DNA from 3 places in the Sodalis sp. C49 genome. Region 2 is predicted to be linked to each of the others. Evidence: predicted binding sites of a transcription regulator. Region 2 holds the regulator's gene; each other region holds the start of a gene.
What was found. Region 2 encodes ArgR, which controls arginine synthesis, uptake and breakdown. Its sites were predicted from a motif close to ANTGAATAAAAATACANT; they were not measured.

Region 1 (2,273 bases), 700 kb from region 2:
TGGGCGGATGCAGGGCGGTAATGGTTAACCGTCCCGGCCAGCGCGCGCTTACCGGCGCCAGGGCCTCGGTCAATAACCCGTCCAGGTCGCCGAGCGTCAGGCCGGGCAACGGGCGGATATCCATATGCAGCTCGCAGCAGCCGCAAATGCGATTGGCGGAATCACCGCCGTGGATGTGGCCGAAATTCATGGTGGGGTAGGGGATGTCGAAGGCCGGGTGATGGTAACGTTCCTGCAACGTATTGCGTAGTATCATCAGGTGGGAAATGGCCTCGTGCATCAGTTCGATAGCGTTAACGCCCAGGCTCGGGTCGCTGGAGTGGCCTGATTGGCCCTGGATACGCACCGCATTGGAAATATGGCCTTTATGGGCGCGCACCGGCTGCAGCGAGGTCGGTTCGCCGATAATGGCGCAATCCGGGCGCAGCTCGCTGGACTGGGCGAAATAGCTGGCTCCCGCCATACTGGTTTCCTCATCGGCGGTGGCGAGGATATATAATGGCTTTTGCAGCTTGCTGGTATCGATATCGCGCAGCGTGTCGAGGATAAAGGCAAAAAAGCCTTTCATATCGGCGGTGCCCAGGCCATACAGCTTATTATTGTCTTCGGTCAGGGTAAAGGGATCGCGTGTCCAGCGTCCGTCGTCAAACGGGACGGTATCGGTGTGCCCCGTCAGCAGCAGGCCGCCGGCGCCGCTGCCGATACGGGCCAGCATATTATATTTGTTGCGCGTGCCCGGCACCGGCTGGATTTCGACCTGGAAACCCAGCGTCGTGAACCACCCCGCCAGCAAATTGATTAAGGTCTGATTACTTTGATCCAGGGCGCTGTCGGTGGCACTGATGGACGGCGTGGCGATCAGGGCGCGGTACAACTCCATAAACGGGGGTAATTTTGTCTTCACTGTTGACAGCCTTTAGTTTGGATAGTATCAATATTCATGCAATAATAGTGAATAAAAATACACTAACGTTGAGCGTAAAGTAAACGGATACTTACCAGACTACTACGCTTGACCTCCCGGGTGAACAGCGAATAGTTGCTTAAGCGACGACTTAGGCGACAAAGAGTTGCTGGAGATCCCTTCTCGTCGTGATAGCAAATCAAGAAGGTGAACAAAAGTCATGCTGAATACGCTGATTGTTGGTGCCAGCGGATACGCCGGAGCTGAGCTTGCGGCCTATCTCAACCGTCACCCGCATATGAACATAACCGCTTTGGCGGTTTCAGCGCAAAGTGCGGATGCCGGGAAATTACTGTCCGAACTGCATCCCCAGCTTAAGGGCGTGGTCGATTTACCGCTGCTGCCCCTGATCGACGCCGCTGAACTGGCGAAAACGGTGGATGTGGTGTTTCTCGCCACCGCCCATGAGGTCAGCCACGATCTGGCGCCGGTATTCCTGGCCGCCGGCTGCGTGGTGTTCGACCTCTCCGGCGCGTTCCGCGTCAATCAGGCATCGTTCTACAGCCAGTATTATGGTTTTGAACACCAGCATGCCGACTGGCTGGCGAAGGCGGTCTACGGCCTGGCGGAATGGCAGGGCGAGGCGTTGCAGCAGGCGCAACTGATTGCCGTGCCGGGCTGCTATCCCACCGCGTCCCAGCTGGCGCTCAAGCCGCTGGTCGACGGCGGTCTGCTTAACGACGCCCAGTGGCCGGTGATCAACGCCGTCAGCGGCGTCAGCGGCGCTGGCCGGAAAGCGTCGCTTGCCACCAGCGTCTGCGAGGTCAGTCTGCAACCCTACGGCATATTTACCCATCGCCACCAGCCGGAAATCGCCGCCCATCTTGGCATCCCGGTGATATTTACCCCCCATTTAGGCAATTTTGCCCGCGGTATCCTGGCCACCATCACCTGCCGCTTAAACGCGGGCGTGACGGCGGGCGATGTGGCCGAATCCTATCATAACGCCTATCACGATAAACCCCTGGTACGGTTGTATGAGAAAGGCGTGCCGGCGCTGAAGGCGGTAGTGGGACTGCCGTTTTGCGATATTGGCTTCGCGGTGCAGGGCGAGCATTTAATCGTGGTGGCCACCGAAGATAATTTATTAAAAGGAGCGGCCGCGCAGGCAGTACAATGCGCTAATATCCGCTTTGGTTTTGCACAAACGCAGGCGCTGCTGTAACGGCTGGCGACGAGGTAATAAAAATAATGAATCCGTTAATTATAAAACTGGGTGGCGTGTTACTCGATAGCGAAGAGGCGCTGGAGCGTTTATTTTCGGCGCTGGACAGCTATCGCGCGCAGCATCAACGCCCGTTGCTGATTG
Region 2 (2,273 bases):
CATTTTCACGGGCTTCCGTGATGTGGTATGCCGTTGCGCCTTTGGCTTCAGCAGCTTGATTCAGCGCCTGATGGATGTCGGAAGGCGCACCCGCGATCCCGCCTACGCTTACGGTGCCGAACGAATGCAAGCCGCTGGCCTGATCCTGCGAGATTGATTCTGCGGCGAAGGCGCCGAAAGATAAGGCTGACATTACGGTCATCAGTGATACTGCGGTTTTAATTTTCATGTTTTATACCTCTACTATTCTTTTGACTGACGTTCTTCATGCTGTTCTTTATTGCTGACAACAGGATGTAAAACGTGATGTTCATCACGAAACAAAGTATACACTAGTAACGGCAGGTATTAGTAGTTTGCTCATAATTTATTATGAAACTTTATTTCTGTACTTTCGCATGATATAAGAAAAAGCTATTAAAAGTGGTTGAATAATATACAATTCATGTTAAATAATTGTAATTTCAATCAGATAGCGAGTTTTAGCCAAACGTGCTGTCTGGCCGGCCACCGGCGGTGGAAACCGCCGCGGTGAAACCATAGAGAGAATATTAGCGGGGCTTAGGACCACAAAGGCAGCATCATTTGTGGCGTGATGACGCTTTTGCAGCGGCATAAAAGAGATGAAAAGCACGAATGTTAGGCGCTGGCGTTATAAAGCGCCCGATCGTCGGCTTAGAGTTCCTGTTCAAACAGAATAAGGATGGCTTCGTAAAGCTGCTTTACGCTAAAACCCTTGGCGGGGGTGGTAAAGATCGTATCGTCCCCGGCTATGGTGCCCAGGATGCCTTCGGATTTACCCAGGGAATCCAGCAGCCGCGCGATAAGCTGGGCGGCGCCGGGACTGGTATGGATAACGATAACCGCGTCGTTGTGATCGACATCCAGCACCAGGTTTTTCAGCGGACTGCTGGTGGTGGGCACGCCCAGTTCCGCCGGCAGGCAATAGACCATTTCCATCTTCGCGTTGCGGGTCCTTACCGCGCCGAATTTAGTCAGCATCCTTGATACCTTGGACTGGTTAATATTTTCAAATCCCTGTTCTTGCAATGCAAAAACGATTTCACCTTGGGAGCTGAATTTCTCTTCCTTAAGCAAGGCCTTAAAAGCTTTCACCAGTTCTTCTTGTTTAAAGTGGTTGCGCATATTTTCCCAAACCAGTAGCCAGTATTGTCCGACGAATTATGCATAAATTTGCATTTTTATGCAATAACAATGCGCAGCCACCGCCAGGATGGCCAAATTAAGTCGGCAAAACAATCAGCTTAGCAATATCTATTCAAACCGACCATGACCGGGCTCCCATATTTCATGGCCGTTAAAAGTAAAGAGAATGTTATTAATTTGATGTTGTTTTAACCATTGCTGTCGGTGTAGTGTGGACGCTAACCACGGGTATTGAACGGCGGCGACAGGCATTATCCGGTGAGGTCATCCGGCATGGGAATTCGGGCGGCTAATAGGGATAAAAAAGGGAAGTTAATGCGTCAATTCTCAAATTTGCGATCGCTGATTTGTTTTTACCCGTTTATGTCTCTATGATCATAACCAGATGATTTGACGGCATTTAATTTTTCCTATAATAATAAGGAGATTAGAATGAAAGTCGCAGTTCTCGGCGCAGCGGGTGGCATAGGCCAGGCCCTTGCCCTGTTGCTCAAAACCCAGCTCCCTCCAGGTTCAGAACTCTCTCTTTATGACATCGCCCCCGTAACGCCCGGCGTGGCGGTCGATCTCAGCCATATTCCCACCGCGGTCAAGATTAAGGGCTTTAGCGGCGAGGACGCAACCCCCGCCTTGGCAGGGGCGGACATCGTTCTTATTTCCGCCGGCGTGGCGCGTAAGCCCGGCATGGATCGCGCCGATCTGTTTAACGTCAATGCGGGCATTGTACGCAACCTGATCAACCAGGTGGCGAAAGCCTGTCCCACGGCGTTAATCGGCATTATCACCAATCCCGTCAATACCACCGTGGCGATTGCCGCTGAAGCGCTGAAGAAAGCCGGGGTGTATGACAAACGCAAGCTTTTCGGCGTCACTACCCTGGATATCATCCGTTCCAATACTTTTGTCGCCGAGCTGAAAGGCTTGCGGCCCGAGGACGTGGAAGTGCGTGTGATTGGCGGCCATTCCGGCGTCACTATCCTGCCTTTATTGTCACAGGTGAAAGGCGTGAGCTTCAGCGAGCAGGAAATCGCCGATCTCACCCGCCGTATCCAGAATGCCGGCACCGAGGTCGTGGAAGCGAAAGCCGGCGGCGGTTCGGCCACGTT
Region 3 (2,273 bases), 490 kb from region 2:
CCACCCTGACCCGGGCCATAGCGCTGTATGAACGGCTGGGGTTTGGGCATATCGCCGGGCCGATGGGCCACACCGGACATGTGGATTGCGAAGTCACGATGCTTAAGCCTTTGATCTGACGGCGCGTATGGCCTTAGTGGCGGGTGCCGTTGTCGTCCTGATCCAGAAGGCCGCGCGCCGGCGGGGCCGAGCCGTCAATCCCCTCTTCGCCGTCCTCATCCGCTTCGTCGTCTTCGTCGTCTTCGCCGTCTTCAAAATACGTGCCCCAGCCGTCATAGTTGACGCCCAGGCGCTCGGCCAAGGTAAACAGCTGTTCGACCTGGGTGTCGATAAGTTCCGCGTTCAGCGCGATTTCGCTGACGGCGTCGCAGCACATCAGCACGGAGCCGTCTTCCACTTCCAGCTCTTCGGCATCGGTGACTTCATAACCCAGCTTGAAGGCTTCGACCGCGGCTTTTTCCAGCGTATCGAAATTCTCGGCGGACAGATGGTGTTCAATGGTGTAAAGCGCTTCCGGATCGCTGCCATCTTCCAGCAGCTCTTCGATTATCAAACGCGTTTCGTCACGCTGCTCTTCCAGAAATTGATGTGCCATGCCCTCAATCCTCAATGCGTCGGTCGGCCTGTTAGGAACCTATTTTCCCACAGCCGGGGGTAAGGCTCCAGCTTAAACATGAAAGAATTGATATCAACACTTGAAATTGAATATTCATACATATAAAGTGAATTTAAATTCAATTTACAATTGATTAAGACCGGAGAACGCCGCATATGAGCCAGTTCTATCACCGTCATTTCCTGAAGTTATTGGATTTCACGCCCGCCGAGATCCATGAATTACTGGCCCTGGCCGCCAGCCTGAAGCGGGAAAAACAGTCCGGGCGGGAAACACCGCGCCTGGCGGGTAAAAATATCGCGCTCATCTTCGAAAAAGACTCGACCCGCACCCGCTGCTCTTTCGAAGTCGCCGCATTCGATCAGGGCGCGCGCGTCACCTATCTCGGCCCGAGCGGCAGCCAGATCGGACATAAGGAATCCATTAAGGATACCGCCCGCGTCCTGGGCCGGCTTTACGACGGCATTCAATACCGCGGCTACGGTCAGGAGATCGTCGAGACACTGGCGCGCCATGCCGGCGTGCCGGTGTGGAACGGGTTAACCACCGAGTTCCACCCTACCCAGTTACTGGCCGATCTGCTGACCATGCAGGAACACCTGCCGCAGAAAACCTTCGCGCAGATGGCGTTCGCCTACGTGGGGGACGCCCGTAACAATATGGGCAACAGCATGCTGGAAGCGGCGGCGCTGACCGGCCTGGATTTACGCCTGGTCGCCCCCAGCGCCTGTTGGCCGGATAAGCGGCTGGTGGCCCATTGCCGCGAACTGGCGCAACAGCGCGGCGGCAATATTACCCTGACCGAGGATATCGCGGCGGGCGTGCGCGAGGTGGATTTTATCTACACCGACGTTTGGGTTTCCATGGGCGAGGAGAAAGCCCTGTGGGGAGAGCGTATCGCCCTGCTGCGTCCCTACCAGGTCAATATGGCGATGCTCCGGCTGACCGGCAACCCAGAGGTGAAATTTCTGCACTGCCTGCCCGCGTTCCATGACGACCAGACCGGCGTAGGCAAACAAATGGCCGAACAATATGGCCTGGCCGGCGGCATGGAAGTGACCGACGAGGTGTTTGAATCGGCGCACAGCCTGGTATTCGATCAGGCGGAGAACCGGTTGCACACCATCAAAGCGGTGATGGTGGCAACGCTCGCGCGGGAATAAGCCGGCGTACTATCTGTTCAGCGAACCAGGGCGGTGTCGATTTTCACCACCGCTTTGCGCACATGGGCCGGCGCGCCGACCGCGCACAGCGGTTTATGCACTTCGCCGGGGTAATACACCACAAAGTCGCCCGCCTGCATCACAAACTGTTTTTCCTGCTCGCCCGCGGCCAGGAAGGCAATATCCTTATCCGCCAGCCAGTCGGTATCGGTCTTGCCCGCCGGCAGGTTGCTGAAGGTCATGCCTTCCACGCCGTCCAGCACGATCTGGATATCGAGATATTTAGCGTGGAACTCGGCGCGGCGCTTTTCCAGCAGATCGGTGCTGTCGTTGGAGATCAGCACAAATACCCGGTCGCCGTCGATATCATGCTTACCCAGCGGCGTCTCGCTGGTAATGTGTTGTTTGACATAGTCGATGGCGTCACGCAGCTTGGCGGGCAGATAAGGCACGAGATCGAGATGATGGATATTACCGGTGATCATAATTTTTCC

Region 1: a site for ArgR is predicted at 951-968, ahead of argC (N-acetyl-gamma-glutamyl-phosphate reductase). Genes of this name have one in related genera too.
Region 3: a site for ArgR is predicted at 722-739, ahead of argF (ornithine carbamoyltransferase). Genes of this name have one in related genera too.

What each region holds. Positions count from the first base shown of each region.
Region 1 is NZ_CP163303.1:3,443,300-3,445,572, reverse strand. It holds gene argE (acetylornithine deacetylase) at 1-904, opposite strand, end outside; gene argC (N-acetyl-gamma-glutamyl-phosphate reductase) at 1,125-2,129, shown strand; gene argB (acetylglutamate kinase) at 2,156-2,273, shown strand, end outside.
Region 2 is NZ_CP163303.1:2,744,335-2,746,607, reverse strand. It holds gene yhcN (peroxide/acid stress response protein YhcN) at 1-229, opposite strand, end outside; gene argR (transcriptional regulator ArgR) at 676-1,146, opposite strand; gene mdh (malate dehydrogenase) at 1,600-2,273, shown strand, end outside.
Region 3 is NZ_CP163303.1:3,236,921-3,239,193, forward strand. It holds gene ABUK12_RS14555 (GNAT family N-acetyltransferase) at 1-119, shown strand, start outside; gene rraB (ribonuclease E inhibitor RraB) at 134-595, opposite strand; gene argF (ornithine carbamoyltransferase) at 772-1,779, shown strand; gene ABUK12_RS14570 (YhcH/YjgK/YiaL family protein) at 1,797-2,264, opposite strand.